3 regions of the Lysinibacillus sp. FSL K6-0057 genome follow, and region 2 is predicted to be linked to each of the others. Evidence: riboswitches for the same ligand, from Rfam matches in the RefSeq annotation. Region 2 holds a riboswitch; each other region holds the start of a gene.
What was found. Region 2 has a riboswitch for cobalamin ahead of MHB40_RS12490 (glutaredoxin). Riboswitches for the same ligand answer to the same signal wherever they lie in the genome.
Positions count from the first base shown of each region.

Region 1 (10,506 bases), 210 kb from region 2:
TGGTTTTTCATTACATCCTAGTAAAACAACGGCTATTAGAGACAATAAAGCAATCATCATTGTTCGCAACCGCTCACCCCCTCTATATGCTAAATAATACCACCATTTTCTGTCGTAGCTCTTACTTTTTTGTAATACATTAAATAAACGACAGCGAAAGGGGGACAGATAATGGGCTTATTTGATGGATTAATCGGCAATGCAAGCGAGGTGAATTTAGAAAAACTACAGGAGGAGGTCCATGATTTATTAATTCCAAACGAGACAATCAAGAATGCCTATAAAATTATTAGAGACACGTTTATTTTTACCAATAAACGATTAATCCTCATCGATAAGCAAGGGGTGACTGGCAAGAAAACGGAATATCATTCCATTCCCTATAAAAATATCGTTCATTTTTCAGTAGAAACAGCCGGTACATTTGATTTAGATGCAGAGCTCAAAATATGGGTGTCTGGCAGTCCGTTACCGATTCAAAAAAACTTCAATAAGGCGACGAATATTTATAAAGTGCAAAGCGTCTTAGCGCAGTATGTTTTGGGGACGTGAGGATTCAATAGGTTATGAAAGCCCACATTTATGTGAGGCTTTTTTTGTTGTAGAGGACTAGCCCTTCGTTAATTCGATAAGTAATACCCTGTCCAACATAGTATAATAAAGCAATAAATAGTCTCTTGAAGAGATAAAGGGGAATCTATAGTGGAATATGAAGAAAAGACCTCAATTGAATTTTTAAACGAAGTTGTTTTGAGGGCAGGTGAAAAAATTGAGAAGGTTGAATACCAAGGGCCTATTCAAACAGTAACGATTGTAAGAAGGTCCGCACGTATTTACAAAAAGGTTGCCCAAATCAAAGTAGCAAAGCAGCCCATTTGGAAGACAACTATTCCTCAGGAGCTTGTGAAATATAAATTTTCACCAAAAGTAAATCGCCTACTAAATGAACCATTTGAAACGATTCAGGACTGGCTCCAGGAAGGGTGGATAATACGAGAGATTCGTTATCATGTAGATGGTATAAGTATCAAAGATGATGTCTATCGGATGGGTCCCACCTATCTGTTTGCGCTTAAATATCGTAAAAGTAAAGAACAACAGCAATATGAGCTACAACTAGAACAGTTACGAAAGCAAGCGGATGACCTACAAATGTCGCCACTGTTTCTACATGCACTGTCAGCGGAAGCAATGCCTCGTTATTGGAGTCGTGTAAAGCAATTAAAGTTTATGCAGTTTTGTATTGCTATGTACCAGCTTGCTCAGCAAAAAGACTTATTTGACTTTAAAGAAATAGGTGCGACATATGAAGATCGAATTGGTGGTTCGAAAATGTTTGATCAGGAGCGAGAGGAATTTTTAGCCCATCTCGCACAATTAGGCATTGATGCCCCGTCTTATGGCCTTGTAAGCTCAGGGAAAATCGTGCCAATCTATTTTACTGGACATGCACAATCAGAGCTAGCCTCCTATCATCTTGGTGCAGTTCATGCAACAACAGATAATACAGTGTTACAAACGACATTTACAACTTCCAACACGACACTATGGCTTGTGGAAAATAGGGCTATTTTAACACGTATGGCAACGGAAAGTGAATTTCTACGAGAAAGCCATTCATTTGTGCTTTGTTTGGATGGGCAAATTCGATCCGCTCATAAGCAATTTATCAAACAGTTGCTTAAAAGTTCCATACAACAAGTACTGATTTGGACGGATTATGATGAGGCAGGACTAACGATTGCTAAAAAAGCTATTCAGCTTCTTCCTTGTCCCTTTAAAATTATTGGACGAGATTCGCAAATTTTTACGGATATTGAAACTTACGAGCAGTGGCTTCAGCATGAAAATCGTCATGAGCAAGAGCAACAATTGGGAGGAGTGAACGAATGGAAAATGTGGATGTAAATGCACCCATTTCGATTTTTCACAGTGATTATTTTTCAGCTGAATTTATGAAATCAATGCGAGATTTAGCTTCTCTGTCAGCTGTCTTAAAAGACTTGAGCACGGAAAAAATGTATGATTCACCAATGGAAATTATCCGCTTTTTAAATATTATTCAATTATTAAATACGGCATCTTTAGGTATTGGAGATCCGATCGATCATGAAGATACGCTTTATTATCGCTACCGCCATACATATGGGAATGACTCTGAGCCACCGACGCTTCAGTACATTCAACGTGTGCTCCATATTTTAGAACGCAATAATTGGGTTGTAAAGCAGACGCGGCAAATTAAATTAATGGACAGAGGCAAGCGTATGATGGATGGCTTAATTCGTATGGGAAATGATGCACTTGCTTATTATTTACAAGATGATATTGGCCGTTCACTATTTCAGGCAAGACGTGATGCAGAAATTAGTGCAGCCTATGATGATAAAGGCATTTCAGGTGGAAATAAAATTGCGTCGATGATTTATAATGTAGAGCAAGCCGTTGAGCAATTAGAAAATAGACAGCTTGAATTTTTGGCTGATCGCAATGCCTTGCCACAACTAGAAAAAATCAATCAGTTAATGTTGGGGCTAGAGGAAAAATTGACGGAGCGTTTAGCACAATTCCAAACGATAGAGGAAAGTCTTGTAATGAGTGACTTGATGCACCGTGGAACGGCAGCCATTACAAAGGGCACAACATTAAGTTTAAGCGTATTAACTAAATATGTGCGTTTCGTTACGATGCAATTAACACCGATGGAAGAGGCTATTTCCCCTGAAAAAGTACGAAATTTCATCTTGGCGATGTATAACCCACCCTTGCATAGTAATATTCCGACAGCACATGATATCTTTAGCTTTATGGAACAAAATCAATATGAAGAAGAAACATTTGATGGCATGTGGATGCCGGTAAAGTTTGCTGCACCTATAGGACATCAAGATATTAATGATGCTATCCATTATTTAGCCACCTATGAGCCAAAACGTGAGGGCGATATCATTGACCGGGAGGAGCCAGAATATAGAGAAGTGGAAATGGTGGGAGATTCCATTGAAGAAATGTTTGATCAAGCTGCTTGGCAAATGACAAAGGCCCAAATCGACACAACGAAAATAGAAAATTACTTAGATGACCATGGAGAGAGTGAAATAGAGGAATTAATCGTGCAAGCTAGCTCGAACAAATGGCATGATGCCGTTTTATCAATGCTCGCTGTTTCTGCTTTAACGAGCAGTAAAAAAATAGACAGGTCACCTAAAGCGGAGACGGCAAACTTTGAAAAAGAATGGGAGTGGATTAATGATGACGACAAACGATATACCATATATAAGCTCTTTAGCGATGATTGATCATCTAAAAGGCTATTTAACGACAGAGGAAGAATTGGCTTTTATGCAATTACTGTTTTCATCATCTGCCTCTATTAAGGGAGCGAATTATGGATTGCGTCGGAAGGAGTTAGAAAAATTATTAGGTATAAAAAATGACGACAATGCTTTGCAATCCTTTATAGATCGCGTAAATGGAGCTTTAAATCGCTATTTCAAAATTATTTATGATGAAAGGCGTGATCGTGTTGTTGTTATGATGCGAATCACAGCGAAAAATGCAAAATCTACATTGAGTAGTGAAGCATTGGCGATTTTACTCTATATGTTTTACCAGCAAGAAGTATTAGGCCATGAATTTACATTAGTACATCAAATTTTAGTTGATTTTGGCCATGAGTCTTTAAATGCTAATAGAAGAATGAAAAGTAATATCGACCAATTAAAAAAGGTGGGAGCTGTTGAAGATTATGAAGCATCTTCAGAAGAGGCATATCAATTAACAACAATAGGTGTTCATTTATTCTCCGAATCTTTTTTACGTCGTACAGTCGAATTTGCGCAAGAAACAAAGTTGAATAAAGAAGAAGTGATGAAATTTTTTAACCGTTATAATTTACATGTGGAGGACAAAGAATGATTCCTTACGTGTTGAAAATACAGGGCGTACGTGACTATCCTCCAACAAGGGTGATACTAGGTGAAGCTGATGAACACGTATTAATAACAGGTCCAAACGGTGTCGGAAAGTCAACATTAACGTTTTGCATAGGGGCGATATTATATTCTGCAAAAGTAGATATTGAAGGGCTACGCTCGAGTAATTTACAAGCAAATGAAGCATGGTATGCGAAATTATCGTTAGTGTTTAAAAATGAAGGCATGACCCGCATTGATGCGCCGCCATTTATTGCATTTGAATTAATTGTACAACAAGCTGTGAAAAATGGTGCCTTGCAAAAAGAGTATCGTATAACAACAGGAGATTCAGAAGATACGTTAACGAACATAACATCTTATACTTCTGGCAATATAGCAGGAAGGAATTTCGGAGCTTACAAAGAAGATTTACAAATTAAATATAAAATTGATCCAGATTTGTATCATTTAATTTGGTATCAGCAAGAAGTGAACCAATTTGCCGCCATGAACCCTGAGGAAAGATTTCGTCAATTTAGTAATATGTTTCATATTGCTGATATGCAAAAAGAATGGGAAGCGGCATTAGAAGGAATTAGAGAAGCTAAACAAGAAATCATCCATTTATCGTCCATTGTAAAAACAGCTGAACATAATCTAACCATTGCAGAAAATGATCTCAACGCCTTTTTAAATAATAAAAAACGTATTCTGGAAAACGGTCGTCTGTATTATACATATACAAATGTTCTACTGCAAAAATATTCAAATGAATGCTCTGATACACAAGCTATTCTTCAGCAATTGCAGGAAGAAGAAGCACAAATAGGGACAAAGCAAAAATTACTGTTGCACGAAAAGGAGCGTACAGGTCAACATTTAATTCAAGTAGTGAATGAGTGCGAACAGGTTGAAGCACAAATTATTGAGACAAAGACCTTATTAAATGAGGAAGTACAGCAGGAAAAAACACTACTAGGGCGATATAGTGAGCTTTCTGCACAGCTAGAATCAATTTCCGATAAAGCAAAGCGACTACGTTTCGATGAACAAACAACCTGGGAAAAACAAAAAGCAACAGCGATTCTACTAAAACAAGTTGAAGAGCAAGATAAGCAACTAAAAACAAAAGAACAACAATTAAGAGATAACGAACGACTTTTGAATAGTGAAAGCGCACGAGTGACGATACATTTCGAAAACCTGAAAAAGGATCTAGTGGAAGCACGTAAGATCGTCCATTTATATCAAAGTAGCCGTTTTATTTTAAGTCAACTAGATGCTGCAAATCTCCAGCAACATCAATTTTTAAAGGAAAAACAGTTATTATCTTCCGCCATCCAAGAGAAGCAGAAAATCATCCAGCAGCTACAACAAAATAAAGTAAGATCTGCTCGTCAACAACAAGGACTAGAAGACTTGCATAGACAAGGTATAGAGGCATATACATTACGTGATTTAATTTCGTTGACACCAAGTGCGCCTTTAAAGTTAGAGTCAAGTATTGAAGCGATTAAATACGCTATTTTTTATAATGCGGTGAGCTATAAGCCACTGAATGATTTGTATTATGTTTCATTAAAGCAGCTCATACCGAATCGTATGATTGACAATATCCCTCATTTAGGATTACAAATGCGTAGCGGACTATCTGAGCAACTACAAAACTATGCCAATAAAGCATTGTGGTGGATCGAGCAATTTTTCACTTCGACGCCTCGAATTGAGGCAGGTACGCTTATAGATGAACGTGGTGCTAGAGGCGCACAGGAACAACTGCAATTTATTCTAAGTGATGCAGCTATTCAACAAACCTTACAAGACCAGGCGAGTAACTTAAACAACTTGCAAGAGCGTCAAGTACAGTTAAATGCGCAGTATGATTATAATATCAAGCAAATTAACCAATTGCATGGAGACTTACGCAAAATTCAACAGGCTGAAAGTACGCTATTGAAGGAAAGCGAACTGCATGCCTATGAAAGTCAACAGAAAGCTTTAACAGAGCAATTGTTAGCAATTTATGATGAGCAAGTGGAAATGGAGGCACAGCGGGAAACAGCTAGAAAACATCAGGCAGAACATTTTCAAGAGCTGCAATTGCTAGAGAAGGAGTGCCGCATTTATGAGGAGCTAGGGGCAGTGGCAGAGCAACAAATCCAGTTACAGCAAATGGAACAAATGTTAAAAGAATTACGCAAAACCATTTATGATTCCAAAAGAGAGCATCAGCAATGGACAGAGCAATTGGAGGAGCTGTCCAATGATAAACGTCAACTAAAATTACTAAAACAAAATCATGAATCAGAGCTTGAATTAATAAATAGTAATCTAACAAACTGTCGGCTACGTATGGTGAGAGCGCAAGAAAAAATCGAACAATTAGAGGCTAGCCAAGCAAGTCTAGTAATAAAACTACAGGAATTAGAGCATATTTTACCTGTCGAAGCATGTGTTGTTGATGAATCCATCTCCATTAAATGGTCTGAGGCAAGGTTAATTCATGGTAATGCAGAAAAAGCTGCAGCATTCGAAGCGGCACGCCTAGAAAAGGTCAATATTCATGCTGAAGTAAATTTTGAAAAAATGAAAGAAGATTTTGAGCGTAAAAATGCAGAATTAGCAAGTGCTGAAATACTTCTTGAGCAAAATGCGGGTTTTGCAGCAGATTTAGAAGATAAACTAGAAACGACCATTAATATGTATTTAACAAAGATTAATATGTTGTTCCAAAAGTATATGGATATCTTTCATTTTGAGGGACATATCGAAAAAGAAAGAATAGAAGAGAAGGCAGGGCGTATTAAATACTTGCTTTATGTGAAAGCTCGTAAAATCGGTCATCAGGGTACTATGGAGGATGTCAGCTTAAAAGCGCGAAATGGCAAAGTAGGTAAAGGTGTTTCAGGAGGGGAGGAATCGTTAAGCTCGCTCCTCTTTGCCTTAGCTTTATTGCAAAACCTCTCGATAGCCCCAAGCTATATCGTACTTGATGAGTTTGATAGCGCACTAGATGATGAACGCAAGGACAAAGTATTTCATTTATATGCAAAAGAGTTAAATCGAAAGTTAATTATTTTATCTCCAAAAGCTCATGATAAAACCTATTACGACCATTTTTCCAAGGTATTTGTCATTGAACATAATTCATCTATCCCACAAAGTAGGATTGTTGGTTTCCAAAAGGTGTAGGACCATTTCGGTGAATGAAATTGTGTTTTAAACGAGCAAGAATTGACTTCTAAATGGCACTCCTTTACAATTAATTTTAATACTTTAATAGGAAAACGAGGTATTCTCGTTTCCTTACCAACTGAATAGCGTGTAGTAATAGGTGTAAATTGCGTGCAATTTGCTTAAAAGGGAAGTCGGTGCAAATCCGACACTGTCCCGCAACTGTAAATGTGAGCGACTTTTCAGCAACCACTGTCTTTGGACGGGAAGGAGAAAGGAAGCGATGACCATGAGTCAGGAGACCTGCCTGTTATGAGTACACACCAGTAACCTACGAGGAATAGGAGGTGGCATGTTGACAAAACAGAATGCTCTGTTCGTCACAGTACGTCAAACGCCCATAGTAAATGAAAGGGTTCACAATCGGACTCGTTCACACATACTTAGGGTTTGTTTGGCATTGTGTGATGAAAGAAGATAAAGCGAAGGATTTCCTCAAAACGTAGGGAGTCCTTTTTGTTTTGAAAATATGTACGCAAAGGGGATGCACGTATGACGAATATTCATGTAACGACAACGCTGGAAACGCCTTATGAAGATATGAACATTTGTAAGCAACCACGCACAGAAGTTGCCAAGAAAGCGAAAACAAGAATGGTGGTCGAATCGCTGATCGATCAATTATTAGCAACGAAGCTGATACGCAACGATCGCTTCTTTGAGCAAATCTTATATAATAAAGAAATTATTTGGATACAAAAAGGGGATGTGGACGGTCATCTATTGGCAAAGGCAGCATTAACAGATGAGCTGAAAACAAAGACCAATCATTTTATGATGTATATGCCGACCAATCCGATTGTCTATGAAGTCAATGGGGAAGCGTATCACTTAATTACGCGCATTGATTCAACACGCGCAAAGCCTAACCTTGATCGTCTAACATTGGAGCCAAAGCCTGTTTTAAGTGCCGCTCGTGTCAATGACTTATTATGCTCGATTGTCATGCGCTTTTATGAAACATATTTACACGATTTGGCACCTCACCATGACAAACTCATCGCATTCGTGCAGCAGGAATATGCCCAGTTTATTGAAGCGGTGCAAGCGTTAAATGATTATCACTTCAACTGGCATCCACGCGGCAATGGGCACGAGCTCTTACTGCAATTAATTGATCATCTGCAAATTTTAAAAAGTCACCCAGGCAAGGTACTGATTGATTTTACGAACAAGCATGACTACGTGATAGTAGAACCCGCTTATTTGATGGACAAACCAACAAAGAAAGCTGTCGGTGCACTATAAAAACAAGCCCTCCGTTTTATGGAGGGCTTGCTTTCATTTAAATGCAGGATCGAAATATATTCACGTTCAAGCAAGAAATACTCGCGCTTGAGCGAAGAATACCCGCGGAAGCAAGCAAAACGCCTCCGAGCGAGCAGGCCGACTCCTGCCCTATAAACAATGCATGGCTGCCTGAGCTTCATGCCACGGAACCGTATATCCTTTGCCCTTTGCACAAAAAATACTAGAGGAACTATATTCAGGGTCGGCATTTTTATCGTAGCCAATCTGTGCAATCACTTCCTCTGTATTATGGCACATATCATAGCCATCAAATTGGAGTGTGAGTGCGCCTTTTCCATTTGTATAGGCAGCAAAGGTTGTGCTGTAGCTCATTAAAGTGGCAACGGGCGCGCGACCTGTTAGCACCACATCTGTTTCGGATAATATCGGGTCATCGAATGTGCCTGCTGCTTGCTGAACGTCAGTCATCATGCGGCCGATAAAGTCGTTTGAAGCCTTCATTTTAAAACGATAATAGGGTTCAAGTAGAACATTTTGGGCTTGCTCTAGTCCCTGGCGCAGCGCACGGAAACTAGCTTCTCGGAAATCGCCGCCCGATGTATGTTCATTATGCCCGCGACCTGTTAGAAGCGTAAAATGAACATCTGTTACAGGGAAGCCTGTAAGTAAGCCATGATGATCGCGCTCAAACAGGTGCTTTTCAACAAGGCGCTGATTGCCTACGGATAAATGATCTGCATGACAGGCATTGCTGAAGGTATTGCCGGTTCCACGTGGATTTGGCTCCATTAATAAATGAACTTCCGCATAATGCTTGAGTGGCTCGAAATGGCCATAGCCTGTCACCTTCGTCGCAATGGTCTCCATATATAAAATTTGCGGCTCGCCAAAGGAGACGGCTAATGAAAAACGTCTCATTAATACCTCTGTCAGGACCTCCAATTGAATGACACCCATAATATGGACATGGATTTCCTGGAACTTTTCCTGCCAAACGACACGTAAAGAAGGCTCTTCGGCTTCAATTAAACGGAAAATCTGTAGCACTTCCTTGATATGCTGATCGCCCGCATATTGAACCTTTGCCTGTAGCGTTGGGACAAGCTCATAGGGCTGTGTTAGCGTCGTTGTACCGATTCGATCTCCAATGTTTGCCTGACTCAGCCCTTTCACCGCGAAAATCTCTCCTGCTTCAACCTGTTGAACGGTCTCAAAGCGACTGCCATTATAAAGGCGAATTTCTGTCACTTTTTCCGTCACTTCACCAAATGAAAATTCATCCCGCACATGTAAGGAGCCCTTGACAGCCTTCATAAAGGTTAAACGCTGATGCCCATCATGACGAATTTTAAAAACCTCTCCTTCAAACGGGACATCCTGCTCAAATTGGGTAGCCGTTAACAGGGGAAGCTGGTCAAGAAATTCCTGAATGCCCTCATCCTTTAAGGCAGAGCCTATAAAGCAAGGGAAAGCACATTCGTTTTTAATCATGGCCTGTAGCTGAGCAAGACATGGTTCATGCTCTAATGACTCATTCAGAAAGGCATCCAGCAATTTTTCGTCGCGCTCCGCCAGCCATTCCATGATGCTATTTGACACATAATCTGCTCGCAGCGGTTCATCGACGAACAACACATGCTGAGAGCAATCTTTACGAAGCTGGCTCATGACAGCTCCTACATTTGCTCCTTCACGATCCGTTTTATTGATAAAGAAGAAGGTTGGGACATGGTATTTACGTAAAAGCTGCCACACGGTTTCAGTATGGCCTTGTATCCCTTCGACTGCGCTAATGATAATAATGGCATAATCCATCACACGGATGGCACGCTCCATCTCAGGGGAGAAATCGACATGCCCAGGTGTATCAATCAATGTGTATGTATCATCGCCAATGCTCATGCGACCTTGCTCGGCAAAGATCGTAATCCCACGCCTGCGCTCTAGCTCATGATTATCAAGAAAGGTATCCTGATGATCGACTCGACCACGGGCTTGAATACTATTTGTATGAAAAAGCACTTGCTCAGAGAAGGTCGTTTTCCCTGCATCCACATGCGCCAGTACACCGATTGTTTTGTACATAAGAAATCCTCGTTTCTAT
Region 1 covers NZ_CP152047.1:2,344,698-2,355,203, forward strand. Annotated here, with positions in the region: gene MHB40_RS11465 (hypothetical protein) at 1-60, opposite strand, end outside; gene MHB40_RS11470 (PH domain-containing protein) at 172-552, shown strand; gene MHB40_RS11475 (DUF2399 domain-containing protein) at 703-1,908, shown strand; gene MHB40_RS11480 (hypothetical protein) at 1,890-3,299, shown strand; gene MHB40_RS11485 (hypothetical protein) at 3,250-3,918, shown strand; gene MHB40_RS11490 (hypothetical protein) at 3,915-7,109, shown strand; cobalamin riboswitch at 7,233-7,417, shown strand; gene MHB40_RS11495 (hypothetical protein) at 7,644-8,399, shown strand; gene MHB40_RS11500 (translation factor GTPase family protein) at 8,550-10,487, opposite strand.
Region 1: another riboswitch for cobalamin. It lies ahead of MHB40_RS11495 (hypothetical protein); the one in region 2 lies ahead of MHB40_RS12490 (glutaredoxin).

Region 2 (10,506 bases):
GAACAACCTTTCTAGTGAGCACATGATTTCCCTACAAGTTTATATCAAAATATTAATACAAGAAAATCCTGATGATTACAAAAATATTAATTATGCCTATCTAAATATAAAACGTGAGTTAGTCGGGGCAATAGAATGCTGATAGATGAAAAAATTTTAGAAGATAGCATTGATATTGATCAAGATACTCTATTTAGAAATTTGGATCATTTTGAGCTAGAGAGATGCTTTGTATTAGAATATTTAGAGATACTGTTAAAATGGAATAAACAAACACACGCTATTTCTGAAGAAAAACTTCAAAAGCTTTGGATGAAACTGATAAGAAAATATAAATTTTCTCTTGATGAATGGGAAAGAAATGCTGGAAATACGAATATTCACTCGTATCTTGTGAAAGAACAAGGGCATGGTCTACAAAAATTAATTCGTTTTTACAGGGACCGTCATGGAGTGAAATGGTTAGAAAATGCCTTTGATTATGGCATGACATTGCTAATGAAAGGTGGGGAAATGCCAGCATTAGAAATGTTTTTCCTCACAAATTTAATATGTTACAAGTGGCAACTAGACTACTTAGAGGATAAAGAAGTGCAATATTACTTTTCTCATTCAGTAAATGGGAAAGTGAAAGAGGTCTATGATCGTTTTAGGGCTTACGATAGAGAACAGAATCTATTAACTGCAACTAAATTATATAAGCTTTTATCCAAATATAATCCTCAATTTCATACAAATTCTGCAGCAACGCCGGAATTTTATAAGGAATTGGCCCTGTTTATTGAAAAGCACTAATAGATGTTCCTAGTGTCAAACAGTCTATTTTTCTTCAGAATATAGACTGTTTCCATAGCTATTCAAGATTATTTTAGGCATTCTATAAATGAATAGATTTACTGTAGATAGATTTTAATAGAAAATCTCGTACATCGTTTAAAATATATATTTTGTTTAGGTATAAGTAATTAGTGATAATCTATTTCGAACTACATAATAAAAAATACTGAATAATCCAAAAATAAAGAAGTTTAGAATCTAGATTTACTTTTCATTTGAAGGATGGTAAACTTAAAACTATTGAACAACAACAATATATTGTGTTCGTTTTACTAAGGTACTACTATATGTAGTTTAAAAGGGAAGTTCGGTACAATTCCGACGCTGTCCCCGCAACTGTTAAGCTGACGATGATAGCATCCACTGTGCATGCGCATGGGAAGGAAATCAGAGAATGAAGCAAAGCCAGGAGACCTGCCTTTCTAAAACAAATTAATCATTTCTTCGGGGATTAAGAGATGGGAACGTCGGTATTTTTAGTATGTTAACGTTTCCATTTTAGCTATCTCTCTTAAAGAGATAGCCTTTTTATTTTATGAAAAGAGGGATTTCTATGAAACTTTATACGAAAACAATTTGTCCAAAATGCCTGTGGGTAAAATCTGAATTACAACGTGCAGGACTTGAAGCAGAAATTGTTAACATTGATCACGATGAACAAGCTAAGCAAACCATTATAGATGCAGGTTTTTTAAGTGTGCCTGTTTTAGAAATGAATGAAACCTTTATAGGAGATGTTCAGGAAATTGTTTCTCAAATTGAGTTGATTACCCTATGATCGTTTATGCAAGTCGTACAGGCAATGTCCGAAATGTTGTATCCAAATTAAAGGCAGAAGCTATCGAGCTCTCTGAAGAATTGCGACTGAATAAGCCGTATCTTTTAATTACCTACACAGATGGTTTAGGTGACATTCCAGCGAAGGTGCAACGCTTTTTAGAAAAAAACAGAGATTTTTGTAAAGGAGTAGTTGCCAGTGGCAATAGTAACTTTGGCCATCATGTATTTGGCGCTGCTGGTGAGAAAATTGCTACTACCTATCATGTACCCTTAGTAAGGAAATTAGATTTACGAGGCAATCAAACAGATTATGAAGCAATACAAACGTTTTATGAAACGAGGGTAATGAGATGAAAACCTATTTAAAGCTTAATAATGACGTACTGAATCGTTATAGTACAACTGGATTACTTGAGTTAGAAAAAGATCGTGAAGCTACGCGCCGCTACTTTTTAGAGTATGTCAACGTACGTTTGCGTTATTTTATAGATATTGAGGAAAAAATCCGCTATTTAGTTGATGAGGGCTACTATGAGAAAGCATTTATCGACATGTACGAAATGGAATTTATTAAGAAGTTGTATAAAAAAGCCTATGATTATAATTTCCGATTCCCATCCTTTATGAGCGCCAGCAAGTTTTATGATAGCTATGCTATGAAAAGTCGTGACGGCGAAGAGATTTTAGAAAAATATGAGGATCGTATTGTTATTATTGCTTTGTATTTGGCTCAAGGCAACACAGCTTTAGCAGAACGTTCTGTCGAAGCGATGATGGAAGCCTATCAACCTGCCACACCAACTGCATTGAATAGTGGCAAGAAAGCACGTGGTGAATTAGTAAGCTGCTTTAAATTATCAATGGATGACTCCATGAATAGTATTGCCGAAAACATTGGCTATTGTTTAGAGCTATCACGCCTTGGTGGTGGGGTTGGGGTCAACTTAACAGATTTACGCCCTTTAGGGGATCCAATTAAAGAGATACTGAATCGTGCAAGTGGTGTCATCCCAGTTGCGAAACTGTTAGAAAATTCTTTCAGTTATTCGAATCAGCTAGGGCAACGAAATGGCTCTGGTGTTGTTTATTTAAATATTTTCCATGCAGATATAGAAAATTTCATTTCATCTAAAAAACCGAATGCCGATGATAAAATTCGCCTCGCAACCCTTTCAACAGGAATTATTATACCTAGTATTTTCTTCGAACTGATGAAACGCGATAAAGATATTGTTTTGTTTAGCCCATATGATATATATAAAGAATATGGCAAACGTATGTCTGAGATCTCCATCTCAGAAATGTATTACGAGCTACTTGATAACCCTAAAATTCGTAAAATTAAACGTTTGAATGCACGTAAGCTTTACACAGAGGTGAAAAAAGCACAATTTGAATCGGGCTATCCGTTTGAAATCTTTGATGATAATGTCAATAAGGTACATCCTTTAAAAAACATTGGTCGCGTAAAAATGTCCAATCTCTGTACCGAAATTCTGCAAGTGCAAGAGACAAGTATTATTACGGACCAAGATCAACCAAATGACTATGGACTCGATGTATCGTGTAACTTAGGGTCTATTGATATCCATGCAGCAAGTAAAGTCAATGATTTCGGCGCATTAGTCGATACAGCCATGCACTTATTAACGAATGTGTCACAAATGACACATATCAAGAATGTACCGTCAGTTGCAAAAGCCAATCAATTAATGCATTCTGTAGGGCTTGGCTGTATGAACCTCCATGGGCATCTCGTGACGGAGGGCATCTTGTACGGCTCAAAAGATTCGATTGATTTCATGGATCACTTTATGGAAGCGATGAACTATTACTCACTGAAATCTTCGATGGAAATGGCGAAAGAAAAAGCTGCAACCTTCTACCGATTTGAGGACAGTGATTATGCATCAGGTAGCTATTTTGACCAATATATAACTAAGACTGAAGAAGAACTTTCACCTGTTGTGTTGAAAGCACTTGGCAATATTCCAATCATTACGAACAAGATGTGGGAAACGTTAAAGCAGGATGTAATGCAATACGGTCTATTCCATTCCTATCGTTTGGCTATTGCCCCAACTGGCAGTATCTCATATATTCGTAGCTGTACGGCTTCAATCGCACCATGTACAGAGCGCGTAGAGGTTCGTGATTATGCTGATAGTAGAACGATTTATCCAATGCCTCATCTAACAAATGACAACAGCCATTTATATGTGGAGGCATATGATGTAAATCCGTATGATTTAATTGATTTATACGCAGCTTCTCAAAAACACGTTGACCAAGGTATTTCCATGACACTTTATGTAACAGACAATTGGACAACCGAACAATTGGCTAAAGTATACATTTATGCATGGGTAAAGGGCATTAAGTCTGTTTACTATGTTCGTCAACGATTACAAAGCTTAGAGGAGTGTGTAGCATGTCAAATATAATCTATGAGGCCGTCAATTGGAATAAAGCAACAAGTGAGCTTGCCCAAATATTTTGGGATCAGCAATGGAAGCAAATTTGGTTTCCTGAAGGTGCGACTTGTTTCTAACCGAAATTCACAAGGTTAGAGTGAATTGATTTATCAATTCATAACTGTTATCACGAGAAGTAGAATGATTGGATAACGCCTTGAAATGCTTCCCTTAATACTCCGATTAGCATGATATTAAGCAAATAATTGATTGTTAAAAGCTCGGTGAAGTCGGCTGAATGATACCCTAATGTTGGTTAAATAATAGACAAGGAAAGACCTTTAGAGGTAAAGGTTGTATCAGATAGGTCGGAGGTCTATAAAATATCTATGGTTAGGATGTTCAAAAGAACTGACGAAGTTGGGAATGTACGAGTCTATAGGAACTGAATGTAGAAATGCATTTGCCGCCGAAGTTGCGGTGTAAGTGTGGATTAGTAAGATTCTTCCGTATGAAAATCCATATAGTGTTACAGGCACTATCAAGCTTACAGGCTTATACCAACAACCTAAGGATATATGTAAAGATAGTGATAACGGAACAAGGGAAGCTTGCAACGTTGAGAATTTGCTTTCTATGAAACGTTGAATAGGAAAACATTAAATTGTATAACTATTCTTAATGCAAGTGAAAGCGGAGGCACGAACCGTTTGAAATATGTTGTAATGACATATTAGGGATAGCCTCTAGTCAAAACAAGTATGAAGTAGATATTTTGTAAATTCATTTATACAGGATTCGAGTAAGACAAGAAGATACGAAACCACTCTAATATTTATATTAGAAGGGGGATTAGTAGACCTGACGACTAAAAAGAAGAAAAGACAGTTGCTTAGAAACAACGAATATTACAATATACAAGACGCTTTAGACTTACTATACGAACAATCTAAAGATGGAAGATATTTCAAAAACTTTTATGATTTAATCATAAGTGAACAAAATATCATGTTAGCTTACAGAAACATTAAAAACAACAAAGGCTCAAATACAGCAGGAACTGATGGTTTAGTTTTATCGGATATTCACAAAATGGATGAAAAATTATTCGTTCATGATATTCGAAAACGTTTTGAAAACTATCAACCTAAAAGTGTTAGACGTGTTGAAATTCCTAAGAATGGTGGAGGTTTAAGACCACTAGGTATTCCTTGTATGCACGATAGAATCATACAACAATGCATTAAACAAATTCTTGAACCGATTTGTGAAGCAAAATTTCATAAGCATAGTTATGGTTTTAGACCCAATAGAGGTACTGAACATGCTATAGCTCGGGCACAAGCGTTAATAAACAATGCATACATGAATTATGTGGTGGACATTGATATTAAAGGATTCTTTGATAATGTCAATCACAATAAGCTCATGAAACAACTATGGACTATAGGTATTCAAGATAAAAAAGTGCTTAGTATTATTAAAAAAATACTAAATTCAGAAGTTGAAGGACAAGGTAAAATGACTAAAGGGACACCTCAAGGTGGAATAATTAGTCCTCTATTATCAAATGTAGTTCTAAATGAATTAGATTGGTGGTTAAGTAGTCAATGGGAAACTTTCGAAGCAAAGTTTCCATATACTAAAATCGGCAATCAACAACAAGCACTAAAAAAAAAAACCAACCTTAAAGAATTCTTCTTCGTAAGATATGCAGATGATTTTAAAGTATTTTGCAGAGATTACGAAACAGCACAAAAAGTATTTATAGCTGTTAAAGAATGGTTAAAAATAAGACTCAAACTAGATATTAGTCCTGAGAAATCTAAAATAACTAATCTTAGAAAGAATTATACGGTGTTTTTAGGAATTAAAATGAAAGCTATCAAGAAGAAATCTAAATATGTTTGTTATAGTAGAATGTCAAATAAAGCAAAAGCTAATGTATATGAAAATTTAGTGCATCAAGTAAAAGTTATACAAAAAATACCTACGGGTAAAGAAGTTCAAAAATTGAATTCTATGATACTTGGAATTCACAATTACTATAGAGTGGCTTCTCATATCACTAAAGATATGAGAGAAATCGACTTCTTGCTTAGAAAGGTCATGTATAATAGATTGAAACATCATTTAACTAATGAAGATTGTAGAAGTAAATTTTATCTTCAAAGATATGGTCAATACAAACACAAACTAATAACAGTTGGAAAAGTAACAATTTTCCCTGTATATGGTTGCACGAATAAAATACCTTTAAGATTTAATCCAGATATATGTAATTACACTGAAAAAGGAAGAAACCTGATTCATCAGAAACTTTCTGAAACAAGTTTAATTGAATATCTGATAAAGGTAAAAATTAATACTATGAGTGTAGAACTATATGACAATTGTATATCGTTAATGGCAGCCCAAAAGGGTAAATGTTTTGTCGCTAACGAATCATTACAAATAAACAATATGGAACTACATCATAAGATTATGAAAAGTGTTGGTGGAGATGATTCATATCAAAATCTTGTTTGGGTAAGTAAGGATATTCATAAACTTATACACTCAACAAAAGAAGAAACAATTTCAAACTACATGAATAAAAGTAAGTTAGATAAAAAACAACTTGATAAATTAAATGAATTAAGAGTTTTAGTCGGAAATAACAAAATATAAATAAATTACTACATCAAAAAGTTTTGATGGAAAGCCGTATGATAGGAAACTATCACGTACGGTTTGGTGCGGGGGAAAAGCTGGAGATAACTTCAAAGGCTTACCTATCGCAATAAATTGCGGTCAGTAAAGATATTAAGCAATGGAAAAGCTTTGAGCATCAAGACACATATAAAAAAGTATTTGCAGGATTAACCTTACTAGATACTGTACAAACAAATATAGGGATGAATCGTGTTGCCGCTTATACAGACGATTTACAGGAGAAGGCTGTCCTAACTGTTTTTGATGCATTTGAGGCCATCCATGCCAAATCTTACTCTTATATTTTCACAACGCTTTGTACAAATGAAGAAATAGACGAGCTATTTGAGTGGGTCAAGAAAAATGAATTCCTACAGTATAAGGCAAATAAAATTGCAGATATTTATAATAGTATTGAAGAAGGCAATCCAGAGAGTTTATGGAAAGCAATGTTCTCATCCGTCATGCTCGAATCCTTCCTTTTCTATTCTGGCTTTTTCTATCCATTGTACTTAGGGGGACAAGGCTTCCTACGAAACAGTGCTGAAATCATTTCACTTATTTTGCGCGACGAATCTATCCATGGTGTAGCAGTTGGATTTTTTGCTCAAAATCTATTCAAGCAATTTTCAAAGGAAAAACAAGAAGAGCTACATTTATGGGGCTATGAGCTATTATTAGATTTATATCAAAATGAAATGAAATATACCGATGATATTTATGCGGAAACAGGATTATCGCCTGAAGTGAGAGCGTATGTACGTTATAATGCTAATAAAGCACTAATGAATGTCGGCTTTGAAGCCATGTTCCCAGAAGAGGAAGTCAATCCGATTGTGATGAATGGTATTCGTAATGAAGGCTCCACATATGATTTCTTTTCACAAAAGGGTGCTACCTATGCCAAGGCAAAAGTTGCGCCGATCACAGATGACACATTCAATTTTAATCGTTAAGGATGAAGCACAATGAATCTAGAAGTAAAAATCAAAAAAATTCACGATGATGCCATGCTACCAATACAAGCCAACCCTGGTGATGCGGGCATGGATCTCTATTCCATCGAAGCCATAGAGATTCCAGCAGGCGTAGCCAAACTCGTTAAAACAGGTATTCAGATTGAATTACCTAAGGGAACAGAAGCACAAATTCGACCTAGAAGTGGACTAGCATTAAAGCATAGTGTAACTGTACTCAATAGCCCAGGCACAATAGATGAAGGCTATCGAGGCGAAATCGGCGTTATTTTAATCAACCATGGTCAAGAACCATTTATCGTAGAAAAATCCATGCGTATTGCCCAAATGGTTATTCAATTTGTTCCATCCATTCAATTAGTGGAAGTAGATGAATTATCTCAAACGGTCCGTGGGGCATCTGGATTTGGAGCAAGTGGTACGAAATAGCTTGGCTATATACAAATAGAAATTTCATAAAGTTTACTTAAAAATCCTGCGAAGATGCAGGATTTTTTTGTTGTCATTTATAATAGCAGAAGGAAATGATAGGGTTCATATGGAAGAAATGCACCATACTTTTATAAAAAACAAAGGCAGTAAGGTCAAACAGCCGGCAAACTTCACATGGTCTGTCCACAGCACCGTGATTGGAGGTTATTATAAAATGGACCAATATGATTTCTTCAATCAAGAAGGCAGCAGCATAGCTCATTTTGATCTCTATTCATTGGTACAATCCTCAGACAAACCTTTGACTGGAAAGCCAGACGTTTTGATTTATGATGCAACGGTTGACCAATGGCATGTGTTTAACAAAACAGCTAGTGATGCCATTTTTTCGTTAATGGGAACTGCTGCGAGAAATGGCTTTGTGACAGTTATTAGTAATACCGTTCCATGATTTTGTAAATCCATTAAAAACGCTTTAATGAATGAATAGAAGAGCACATATATTAGTACGAATGATATGTGCTCTTCTTTATTTTGTTATTTAAGGAGAAGAGTTTATTCTATTAAGATAGTGAGGATAAAAAATGAATAGGAAGAATGAAAAATACTATTTAACAGAAGATGAGCTGGAGGTATTTGAAACCTCTTTTCAGTATGGGAATTTAAAGAATGCTAATTATGTTTTTGTTGGGATGGAGGAAGGATTAGGGCGTTTTGGTTATCAAGAAAACCTAGAGGGCAGACTAAATTTTTTAACGAAGCACAATCATTATGTACATTACATCGATGCTGAACAGGATTATAGAAACGGATGGTATGTAACAGATAATGAAGCTTCACCTGCGCTCCTGACAGCCATCAATAGTAGTTTAGAAAATAGAGGTATCCCTATAAGCTGGGAAGTTGATAGAAAAATTTACCCAACCATGAGAATGCAAATTCGTTTAGCTAAGCTACTGGAAACAAATATGGATTTCTCTACTCTGGATTTATTTCAAAGTAATACAGACTATTCTTCGTATCCCTTACATACTAAAGACGGAGCAACCGCAATGTTTGATTGGTACCCTCTACCAAAAAGAAGTAAAAATGATTTTCCCTATATAGTTTCTGGAAAGTTTGACGATTTGAAATCCTATTATAAATATTATGATACTCAAGACACAACTCGAATAAATATTATTAAAAATATGTATGATACGTTGCCATTAAATATTAGTTTCGTTTATGTAGGCATACAAAGGGGAAAATTTAAATTACAAAAGCATTTTGAAGATGTGTTAGGGTTCCAGTTTGCTCCTTATAATACAGGCTTAGTGCCTGCTAGTTTTTCTACACGAATGGACCCTAGCCAGAAGCCTAAGCCTTTTAGTATAGGTCAAAGAACACGAGATGATGGTCACAGACAATTAGCCGTCATGACACCTTTTTGGGGAATGGGTCAATTCGGATTCGACGATATAAATGTAATGGCAGCTTGGGTTTATGAGAAACAAAGCCAATTCAATCTTGCTTAAACAGTTGAATTTGTAAGTTATGGAGAAGAAAAGATTAATTCGTTCTGTCTATTGAGACCTAAGTGCAGGAAGAAAGATAGTAGTAAGTTTAAAAACAAGTTAACCTTTGTTAAGGGCTAACTTGTTTTGATTTTGAGAAGGGCTAATCATTCTTATTTAGAAAAGTACTAGGCATTACGACAAGAACTACTGTACCGCGAGCACAAAGCGTATCCTGAGCGTAAACTTCGGTTTCAACCTTCCATTTTTTCGGATGAATTTCTTCAACAGTCCCAATTGCTTTTAATGGAACATGTTGTGGTGTTGGCTTCAGGAAATCTACATTAAGGTTAGCCGTTACAAATCGAGGTGGCTCCGCTCCATCACCAATTTCATGTCCATTTTTACGATGCAAAGCAAGCGCCGCTGACCCTGTTCCATGGCAATCAATTAATGAAGCAATTAAACCACCATAAATAAATCCCGGAATCCCCATATATTTTGATTCAGGTGTATAGATGGTGATTGTCTTTTCTTCTAGCCAACCCGTGCGCAGATGATGACCATCATCATTCAGTCGGCCACACCCATAACACCAAGCGATGTCATCCGGATAAATATCTTGAATTGCTTTTTCTACGCTTAATTCTTCCATTTTGCTCTCCCCAATACTCTAGTATTATCTGTTTCTAAACGAGCGTTAATCATTTAAGTATAATTAATTATTTCCATTCCATCAACAAAAATCTAAATATTCTATCTATTTTAAATTATTTAAACTAGAAGCATAACTATGAAGAAAACTCGGTTTGGCACTCCCATAAAGTTGGACAAATTTTATTAGTGACAGGTGGGGAGGGCTGGTATCAAGAAGAA
Region 2 covers NZ_CP152047.1:2,552,609-2,563,114, forward strand. Annotated here, with positions in the region: gene MHB40_RS12480 (hypothetical protein) at 1-142, shown strand, start outside; gene MHB40_RS12485 (hypothetical protein) at 136-795, shown strand; cobalamin riboswitch at 1,096-1,274, shown strand; gene MHB40_RS12490 (glutaredoxin) at 1,391-1,615, shown strand; gene nrdI (class Ib ribonucleoside-diphosphate reductase assembly flavoprotein NrdI) at 1,612-1,971, shown strand; gene nrdE (class 1b ribonucleoside-diphosphate reductase subunit alpha) at 1,968-4,061, shown strand; gene ltrA (group II intron reverse transcriptase/maturase) at 4,920-6,701, shown strand; gene nrdF (class 1b ribonucleoside-diphosphate reductase subunit beta) at 6,818-7,681, shown strand; gene dut (dUTP diphosphatase) at 7,694-8,131, shown strand; gene MHB40_RS12520 (hypothetical protein) at 8,241-8,585, shown strand; gene MHB40_RS12525 (hypothetical protein) at 8,719-9,651, shown strand; gene MHB40_RS12530 (PaaI family thioesterase) at 9,794-10,285, opposite strand; partial or broken gene MHB40_RS12535 (cupin domain-containing protein) at 10,459-10,506, shown strand, end outside.

Region 3 (10,506 bases), 2.0 Mb from region 2:
ATTACTGGTGGCGTAAAGTATCAACTCGAACCATCTGTTTGGACAGTTAAACTTATTCCACATGTATCCTATCGTCCATGGGTTTTAGAAAAAAGGACCTGTCATACTAAACTGTTCTTTTATCCGTTAAATGAAGAACATTTACTAGAACCAGGTGTTCCTTCTGTGGAGTTGGTTAGAGGGTATAAAGCATTGGGAGATGAGCTTCGCTTAAAATTACTCTATCAATTATTAAAAGGACCTTCCGCATTACAAGACTTAAGTTTACGATTTAATCTTTCTAAGACTACGCTACACCATCAACTGTCTATTTTAAAGGCTGCTAGATTCATTAAAGTTGATAAAGGAATTTATTCGGCAAATCCAACGGAACTTAACTATTTAACAGAAAAACTTACTCAGTATCTTGAGAATCAAAAATGAAAAGGTATTCCAAATCATTTAGAGCACTCTGGATAGGTGAAATTGTATCAGAATTGGGTAGTGCAGCAGGTGGCATTATTAACGGTCTTTTGCTGTTCGAATTAACAGGATCAAAGGAATGGTTAGGTGTATTTTGGTTAGTTTATTTTATTCCCTCATTAGTATTACAAGGTGTAGCAGCACCATTTTTAAATCATGTTTCTAAAGGAAAAGCGATTCAAAATATCCAACTTATTCGTTCGCTTGCGTATCTATTTCCTGTAATTGGTTTCGTTCTATACAAAAATGAAGGAATTATCTTCGGGTTAATCATCTTACAATGCATATTGGGGTTACTGCAGCCTATTTATGCTAGTCTTTCCTTTTCGCTTTTACCTGAGATTTGCGAAGAAAAAGAATTAACAGAAGCAAATGGTTTATTGGATGGTACCATTCGACTTATGAGTTTTCTTGCTCCGGGATTGACTTCATTCCTTTTATTAGTAAGTCCAATACCATTTATTTATGTATTTTCTTGTTGTATGTTTCTAGTCAGTTATCTGTCTCTCGCCGGGATTTCCCAAGTAAGTATAGAAAGAGTGCCAGTATGGTCTAAAAAGTTTTGGTGGAAAGAAATGAAAGAAGGATATCACAGCTTTTTTAACTATCCACATCTATTGAGGCTGACGCTTCTCTCCATAACCGTTCAGTTTGCTGTGGGCGCAACAACTGTATTAAGCGTTCCTTTCATTCGTGAATCTCTTAATGGGCAATCATGGGAATATGCGATATTTGCTGGATCTTTTCCAATTGGCTATTTTATTGGCATACTCTTACTGTCAAAGATACCGAAAACCGATCAAACCATGTATCTCGGATTAATCGGTGGGGGGCTTTCATTTGTCTGTCTGTACTTTGTGGAATCCATACCAATTGCTTGGTTATGTGAGTTGTTTGGTGGAATAATGTTTCCACTTTTTAATGCTCGTAGTGCAGCCATTTTTCAGAAAATCGCACCTAAAGATCGCATGGCGCAACTTAGTGCTGTTCGTTTACTCTTTCTACGGGTCGCTATGCCATTAGGAATTGCCTTTGCCTCTGCGTCATTTTTAGATTTCAGTATTGGCCAAATTTATATAATAGTGGGTTTAATTATCGTTTTACCTGGCTTGTTTTATTTCCTTGTGCAGTTGCTACGAAATAGAACAAATAGTATATGAGGATTCATTTGACTCAATATTCAACATACGAATATAATTTTTGTATATAGAGAGGGAAGGAGGGGTATTATGATTTGGTCACTTCTCATCAATGATTTATTCATCTTTGTTAGTACAATGGAATACTTTTGGCTATTAGCTTCTTTGATTTTAACTGTCCTAAGTGTTCATTTGCATCTGTATATCGTTAATAAAATAACCGTTCAAGAAGTGAAGGACGAAGAGTTTGAAGTTGACTATAATATCACGAATACTTGGACTCCACCTATGCTAACGTGGTTTGTTCTGTGTATTAGAACGTCCGAAGATAATGAAGAAGAAAGTGTATCTCCTAGTTTGATTTAAACTTTTAAACTAGGAGGAATATCATTGTTAACATTTCTAGCACAACCTATTATTAACGTCATTCATTTTATTCATTCTTTTACAGGTAGCTATGCACTTAGTGTTATTGGCATTACGATCGTAGTCAGATTAATTCTTATGCCGTTATTTATTCAATCGGCAAAACATCAAAAGCACTCAAAAGAATTAATGACTACCATTAAGCCTGAATTAGATGCACTTACGGACAAATATAAGAATAGTCAAAGCGAATCTGAAAAAAGAATGGTACAACATAAAATCCAAGAGCTAACTTCCGATTCATTGAAAAGTTCTTTAATAGGTTGTTTACCAATCATCATTCAATTACCTATATTATTTTCACTGTATTACGCGATTAAGTTAGATTCAGTGATTGCCAGTGAAAATTTCCTTTGGATGAATTTAGGTACGATTGATATTGGGATTTCGATGATTGCTTGTTTGATTTATTTAATTCAAAGTTCTATCGCCTTAGAGAAAAGTCAACCGTTAAATATGAAGATAATGGTATTTATTAATCCAATCATGATCCTCATTTTTAGTCTGTTCAATCCAGCGATTATCCCAATCTATTGGACAGTTAGTGCTTTATTGTTAATAGTTCAACAATTGATCATAAAAAAATGGTATAGATAAAATGAAATCCTCTCTTTCAGTTATTGGAAGGAGAGGGTTTTTATTTACTTTCATAAACTTGTTGTGGACCTTTACATCACTTCTATCTTGAAAAAACATAAGTATTCATCCTATAATAAAAAGGTTATAGTAAAAGACTAAAAAGGGGCATCCGTTATGGCGAACGAAGTAAGATCGCAAGTGAACATTAAGCTCATTTCTACCATTCGTCCAAGTGATGGAGAGTCCGAAAGTTATGAAATGTGGCTCAAAGGGCAGCTACTTGAAAAAGCAGGAAGCCTGTATTTGAAATATGATGAGGTGCAGGAGGATAAAATCATCCGCACAACGATGAAGTTAGGTCATGAAAAGGCATTGATTATGCGTGCGGGAGCGGTTAGTATGCGACTACCACTGAACATAATTGAACAACAAAAAGGGCATTATGAAAGTGAGTTGGGTTCCATGCCACTCGTTATTGACACAAAAAAAATGACGTTTACAAAACAGGCAATAAGCGGAGATTTCCATGTACAGTACGATTTACTAATGGGTGGGCAATCCGTTGGCAACTATACATTAGATATTACATTTACGGAGGTACAATAATGAACGCAGTAGAACAAGTACAACAGGCTATTAAAGCAGCGATAGTGCAGGCTGTTGAAAAAGCAGGCTTAGTCGAGGCTGGCACAGAATTATCGATTCACCTGGAAACACCAAAGGATAAAGCAAATGGTGATTATGCAACAAACATTGCGATGCAATTAACGAAGTTAGCTAAAAAGCCACCTCGTGCTATTGCGGAAGCTATTTTAGAAAACCTGGATACAGCAGGCACAGATATTGAAAAAATCGACATTGCTGGTCCTGGCTTCATGAATATCACAGTACGTAAAGATTTCCTAACTGGGGTAATTACGCAAGCTCTTGAGCAAGGTACTGACTACGGTCGTTCAAATGCTGGTGCAGGAGAAAAGATTCAAGTGGAGTTCGTTTCAGCAAACCCTACTGGCGACCTTCATTTAGGTCATGCTCGTGGCGCTTCTGTTGGAGATTCCTTATGTAATGTGTTAGATATGGCTGGTTACAGTGTCTCTCGTGAATATTATATTAATGATGCAGGTAATCAAATTAATAACTTAGCTTACTCATTAGAAGCTCGTTATAAACAAGCATTAGGAATGGAAGCTGAGATGCCAGAAGATGGCTATCATGGGCAAGATATCATTGATATTGCAGGTAAATTAGCAGACGAGCATGGTGAAGCTATTCTAGCAAAATCAGATGAAGATCGTTTTGCCTTCTTCCGTCAGCATGGTTTAGCTTTAGAATTGGATAAATTAAAAACAGACCTAGCAAACTTCCGTGTAAATTTTGATGTCTGGTATTCTGAAACATCTCTATATGAAAACGGTAAAATCGAAGTAGCATTAGATAAATTAAAAGCCAATGGTCATGTGTTTGAAGAGGATGGTGCCACTTGGTTCCGCTCTACAACATTTGGTGATGATAAAGATCGTGTGTTAATTAAAAATGATGGGTCATTCACATATTTAACGCCAGATATTGCTTACCACGAAGACAAAATTGTCCGTGGCTTCGATAAATTAATCAATATTTGGGGTGCTGACCATCACGGTTATATTCCACGTATGAAAGCAGCGATTCAAGCACTTGGCTATGATCGCGATACGTTAGAAGTGGAAGTTATTCAAATGGTTCAGCTTTATAAAAACGGTGAAAAATTCAAAATGTCTAAACGTACAGGGAACGCAGTAACAATGCGTGAGCTTGTAGAAGAGGTAGGTCTAGATGCTGTTCGTTACTTCTTTGTCAAAACAGCGGGCGATTCTCATATGGACTTTGATCTTGACCTTGCTGTCTCACAATCGAATGAAAACCCTGTGTACTATGCACAATATGCGCATGCACGTATTTCGTCTATTTTACGTTCAGCAAATGAACAAGGCTTTGCTGCTACAACAGAACATCTCAATCTGTTAACAGCAGAAAAAGAAATTGATTTATTGAAAAAGATTGGCGATTTCCCGAGAGTGGTAGCGGAAGCAGCGAAACACCGTACACCACACCGTATCGCAAACTATATTCTAGATACAGCAGCTGCATTCCATAGTTTCTATAATGCAGAAAAAGTATTAGATGCTTCAAACAAAGAGTTAACAGAGGCTCGTTTAGCGTTAATTACGGCTGTCCGCACAACAATTGCGAATGCACTACGTTTAATTGGTGTATCTGCACCGGAAAAAATGTAATACCTTTTTAAGCTCCTAACATGAAATGTGTTAGGGGTTTTTTTAATGGATAGAAAGCTGAAAGTGAACGATAAAGTTCTACAAGTGGCGGATATAACCGTAAAAGTGACGGATAGAAAGACGAGAGAAACGGATAAACCGTGGGATATTAGCTGTTTCAAACTTTATTTTTCTGTTAATTTCGAAAATTTTGTTGAAGTTTACGTTAACGTCAATGGTATACTGTTGCCAATTAGGAAAGGGGGAGATGGTTTTGAAGACGATTCAGGAGGTAGCAAAGGAGTTTAATGTATCTACACGGACAATTCGTTATTATGAGGAACTTGGGCTTCTTTGTCCTCATCGCTCATCTACCAATCAACGAACCTTTTCCAAAAAAGAATTGGCGAAGCTCAAGCTTATTTTCAGAGGCAAGCGTTATGGATTTTCTCTGGAAGAAATCAAAGAGATGGTTTTACTATTTGATTTTGATCGCTCGGGAATCCAGCAATTAGAACGAACGGTTGAATACGGAGAACAAAAAATTCAAGAGATTGAGAGTAAAATAGCTGAGCTGACGCAGATGAAACATGAATTACAACAAATGCATGGCATGTTTAGTGAAAAATTAGCGACTTTAAAGGGAGAGATGCACGATGAATAGTTCCAATTTATTAGCACGTAATGCCCGTAAGTATCCGAAAAATGAAGCCGTTATTTGTCATGGCAGAAGAGTTACCTATCAAGATTTAGATGAGCAGGTGACACGTTTCAGTCATGCTTTGCTAGAGCAGGGAGTAAGGCAGGGTGATAAGGTAATCATCTTCATGCCAAACGTTTTAGAGTTTGTTGTCAGTTACTTTGCTATTCAGCGTATCGGAGCGATTGTTGTACCAGTCAATGCGAAATTTACATTGCAGGAAGTAGAGTACGTGGCGCAGCATGCAGAAGCGAAGGCAATTGTCGTTCATGAGGCTATTTTTGCCGCAGTTGAACAGCTAGCTGTGATCCCGGTAAAAATTAAAACAGGTCAAGAAAAAGTGGGTTGGCTCCAATATGAAACAATGCTTCAAAATGCTAGCACACAACTGATTGATTGCCAGCTGCATGAAGATGACCCTTCCACGATTTTGTATACATCTGGTACAACAGGCAAACCAAAGGGTGTGTTATTTAGCTATCGTAATATTTTAACAGTGGCACAAATGATTGCTGTTGAAATGGAGGTAAAGCCTGAGAGCCGTATTTTGCTCATGATGCCATTAACACACTCGGCGCCATTGCATTTATTTTTAATGGCAGGCGTATTGGTAGGCTCAACAAATGTGTTAACACCAACTTTTACACCTGATTTATTCATTGATGCCATTGAACAGGAGAAAACCACACATTTCTTTGGTGCACCTGTTGCTTATTTATTAACGGCACAGATGCCAAGATTACAATCGGCTGATTTGTCTTCAATGAAATGGTGGGTGTATGGTGGGGCACCATTATCCCAAAATGAAGTTCATTTCATTCAGCAGGCATTCCGAACAAATAATTTAACTTGTGTATATGGATTAACAGAGGCGGGACCAAGTGGTTCATTATTATTTGGCAAAGAGCATGAAACAAAGGCTGGAAGTATAGGGCAGCGGGCGCCGCTTGGTACAGAGTTGCGTATTGTGAATGACAACGGAGAAGATGTAAATGTTGGCGAAGTAGGGGAAATTGTTTTGTTAGGTGAGGGCAATATGCTTGGCTACTATAAGGATGAAGTGGCAACGAATGCGACCTTCATTGACGGTTGGTTAAAAACAGGAGATTTAGCTCGTAAGGATGAAGATGGTTTTATTTGGATTGTTGATCGTAAAAAGGATGTCATTATTTCGGGTGGTGTCAACATTTATCCGAAAGAAATTGAAGATTGCTTATTAGGCTTTGAAGGGATATTCGAAGTTGCTGTGATTGGTGTACCTCATCCACAATGGGGGGAAACTGTAAAGGCAGTATATTCCGCTAAACAAGACATTGATGAGGAAGCGCTGAAAGCTTATTTAGAGGAACATCTGGCAAAGTTTAAAATACCACGTATTTTCGAAAAAGTGGAAGCGCTACCACGCAATGCATCAGGTAAAATATTAAAACAATCTTTGAAGGGGCAAGAGGTGAGATAGTATGAAAGTATTACAACAAGAAGAAATGCGTACTACGAACTTTTTTACAGAGGATGAAACGCTTCAAAAAATATTAGAAATGATGTTAGATAAAGAGTTTTTGTCCTATGCCCATCGAGAGTTAACAGATTTTGGAGAGCTATGTGCAGGTGACATTGATGTGAGGGCAAAGTATACAGATCGGCAGGGGGAGCCTCGCCTTCAAAGGTATGATGCCTATGGTGAAGAGATATCAGAGGTTTGGGTCAATGATGGCTATAAGAAAACGATTGAAGAGACATATAATACGGGTATTGTCGGCTATGTGCACAAGGATATTCCACAGCTAGGTCACAAGGGGAATTATGTTTATAGCTTTGCGCAAGGTTACTTATTGTCTCATGCAGAGCCTGGTTTTTATTGTCCCGTGACATTGACGATGGCTACTGCCTACCTATTAGATCATTATGCGGATGAAGAGGTGAAGCAGCGTTTCTTACCTCATGTTTGTGCAACAGGTGACACAGAGTTATATGAAGGTGCGACATTTTTAACAGAACGTCAAGGAGGCTCAGACGTTGGCGCGAATGTTGTGGAGGCGAGAAAGGATGGCGCTGCGTATCGCCTATATGGTGAAAAATACTTCGCATCCAATGCGGGTATGTGTGGAGTAGCGATGGTGTTGGCACGACTAGAAGATGCGCCAGCAGGTTCCAAAGGCTTAACGTTGTTTGCAGTTCCTTGGCACAAAGAAGATGGAACAGCCAATCATCTTCGTATTCGCCGACTGAAAGATAAGTTAGGCGTTCGAGCAGTTCCTTCAGGTGAGGTAGAATTTGATGGTGCACTTGCCTATGTTGTAGGGGAGCAAAATAAAGGGATTTATTACATGCTAGAAGCACTAAATCTCTCAAGAATTTGTAATGCAGTAGCTTCAATTGGCATTATGCGTCGTGGCTTTTTAGAGGCAAAACATTACGTAACCAATCGTTATGCATTTGGTAAGCCTTTAACACAATACCCTATGGTTCAGGATACTTTAGGTAAATTTGCGGCTAAGTTGCATGTGGAAGTAGCGACAGTTTTTGATCTTATTCAATTATACGATAAAGTGACGAGTGGACAGGGAACACAGCAAGACCTTATTATGAATCGCTTATATATTGCCATTATGAAAAAGGAAACAGCAGAGCAAGCCGTTCATTATGCTAGTGAGGCAATTGAGTTACACGGAGGTAATGGCTATATCGAAGACTTTGTAACGCCCCGCTTATTAAGAGACGCACAAGTGTTGACGGTGTGGGAGGGGACGGCTAATATTTTGGCCTTAGAACTCATTCGGTTAGTAGATAAGTTTCATGCACATGAACTGTTTGTACAGGAGATGGAGGAACGCTTAGAAAAATTAGCTAACAGCTCGTTAGTACAAATCGTTAAAGAACAATTGGCGAATATGGCTATGAAACTACAAATCTTTAGCGCTTTAGACGCGGCAACAAAAACTTTTGAAGCAAAAGATATGGCGAAAAAAATGGCTCATCTTTATGAAAGCGTCGTAGCAGTAGAATGGGCGCATAAATTTGGTGGGAAATATGAAAAACTAGCGGACGTTTATTTAGAGCAGACGTGGTCATTAAGAGAAATGGGTGCTCAAATGAAAACAGTTCAATATTTTTCTGAAATTGTATAATAGCTTGGGAGTCGTCTTGAATGGAGGCGACTTCTTTCATTTTCATGTATAATGAAATCAACTGAATATTGTAAAGGTTCTTTACTTAAGTAAAGTGAAAAGGGAAATCGGTGTAATTCCGATGCGGTCCCGCCACTGTAAGTGTGAGTTTTTTCAAATGATGCCACTGAAGATTTCGGGAAGGCTTGAAAAATCGCAAGGAGCACAAGCCAGGAGACCTGCCTTTATAACAGACATGACAACCTACGAGGATAGGGTGGTGGATTTTGTATCAGTTTTTTGGTGCGATTTTGCCCCCCTCATCATTCAAAGATGAGGGGTTTTATTTTGATGCAGAATAAAGTGAAATGTCGCACGGATCAACGAAGGAGGATTCACATGAAGGAATTTTGGAAAATAGGATTATCAGCATTTTTAGCAGTAGGCTTGCTAGCTGCTTGTGGACAGGAAGCAAAAGATAACAAGCCAGCTACTGAGCAGCAAACACAGCAAGAAACAGCACAGGTGGATGAAGCAACATTCCCAATGACTATAACAGATGCCCTTGGCAAGGACATTACTCTTGAAGCACCTCCTGAGAAAATTGTTTCACTTATTCCAAGTAACACTGAAATCCTTTTTGGACTTGGTTTAAATGATGAAATAGTTGGTGTTACTGACAACGACGATTATCCACCAGAGGCAGCTGAGAAGGATAAGGTTGGCGGAATGGAATACGATATTGAAAAAATTATTGCCTTAAAACCAGATATCGTTTTTTCACACGAATCTAGCATGTCTCTTTCAGAAGAGGCTATTGCACAGCTTGAATCAGCAGGTTTGAAAGTGTTTGTAGTAAGAAATGCACAAGACTTTAATGAAACATATACGACAATTGAGCAACTTGGTCGTGCTACAGGGAAATTACCAGAGGCTGAAAAAATTGTTGCTAATATGAAGGCCAAAGTAGAAGAAGTTTTGACTAAAGTCAAGGATGTTGAACCAAAAAAAGTGTTAGTCGAAGCATCGGATGAGCCAGATATTTATACAGCTGGCAATGGCACATTTATGAACGCAATGCTTGAAATGATCAATGCAGAGAATGTAGCTGTAGATGGTGATAATTGGTATAAAATTGATGCAGAACAAATTATCGCAAAAAATCCAGATGTCATTGTGGTGACATATCATTATGTACCAGATATTTTAACGAAAATACCAAAACGTGCGGGCTTTGATACTATTAATGCCGTAAAAAATAATGCGATTGTACAGGTAGATGAAAGTACAACGAGTCGTCAAGGACCACGTTTAGCAGAAGGTCTAGAAGAATTAGCAAAAGCGATCTATCCTGAGGTATTTAAGTGAAAAAAATAGCACTAGCCTATGCACTAACATGCACGCTTCTTCTTATTAGCATCTGGTGTGGCGTAGCGATAGGCTCAGTTCATATTCCATTAGAAGTATTGTGGAATAAGGCGGCTGATGAAACAGCCGCCAATATCTTTTGGAAAATTCGCTTGCCTCGCGTGTTGTTAGCGGGACTAGTGGGGGCATCTCTAGCTATTGCTGGAGCCGCATTCCAAGGTTTATTAAAAAACCCATTAGCAGACCCATACACACTAGGGGTTTCATCAGGGGCTTCTGTTGGTGCTGTTATAACAATCTTTTTTAGTATTTCTATCCCTGTCGTCGGTTTGTATGCTCTACCAACCTTTAGTATGATCGGTGCTATCATCACGATGGTAGTTGTCATGAGCTTCGCTAGACTCGTAGACCGTTCATTGAAAATGGAAACATTGATATTAACAGGTGTTATTTTTAGTTCATTTTTAGGTTCC
Region 3 covers NZ_CP152047.1:553,372-563,877, forward strand. Annotated here, with positions in the region: gene MHB40_RS02625 (ArsR family transcriptional regulator) at 1-423, shown strand, start outside; gene MHB40_RS02630 (MFS transporter) at 420-1,622, shown strand; gene MHB40_RS02635 (hypothetical protein) at 1,692-1,967, shown strand; gene yidC (membrane protein insertase YidC) at 1,992-2,624, shown strand; gene MHB40_RS02645 (DUF1934 domain-containing protein) at 2,781-3,212, shown strand; gene argS (arginine--tRNA ligase) at 3,212-4,879, shown strand; gene MHB40_RS02655 (hypothetical protein) at 4,925-5,167, shown strand; gene MHB40_RS02660 (MerR family DNA-binding transcriptional regulator) at 5,133-5,522, shown strand; gene MHB40_RS02665 (long-chain-fatty-acid--CoA ligase) at 5,515-7,017, shown strand; gene MHB40_RS02670 (acyl-CoA dehydrogenase family protein) at 7,019-8,686, shown strand; cobalamin riboswitch at 8,744-8,927, shown strand; gene MHB40_RS02675 (ABC transporter substrate-binding protein) at 9,065-10,033, shown strand; gene MHB40_RS02680 (iron ABC transporter permease) at 10,030-10,506, shown strand, end outside.
Region 3: another riboswitch for cobalamin. It lies ahead of MHB40_RS02675 (ABC transporter substrate-binding protein); the one in region 2 lies ahead of MHB40_RS12490 (glutaredoxin).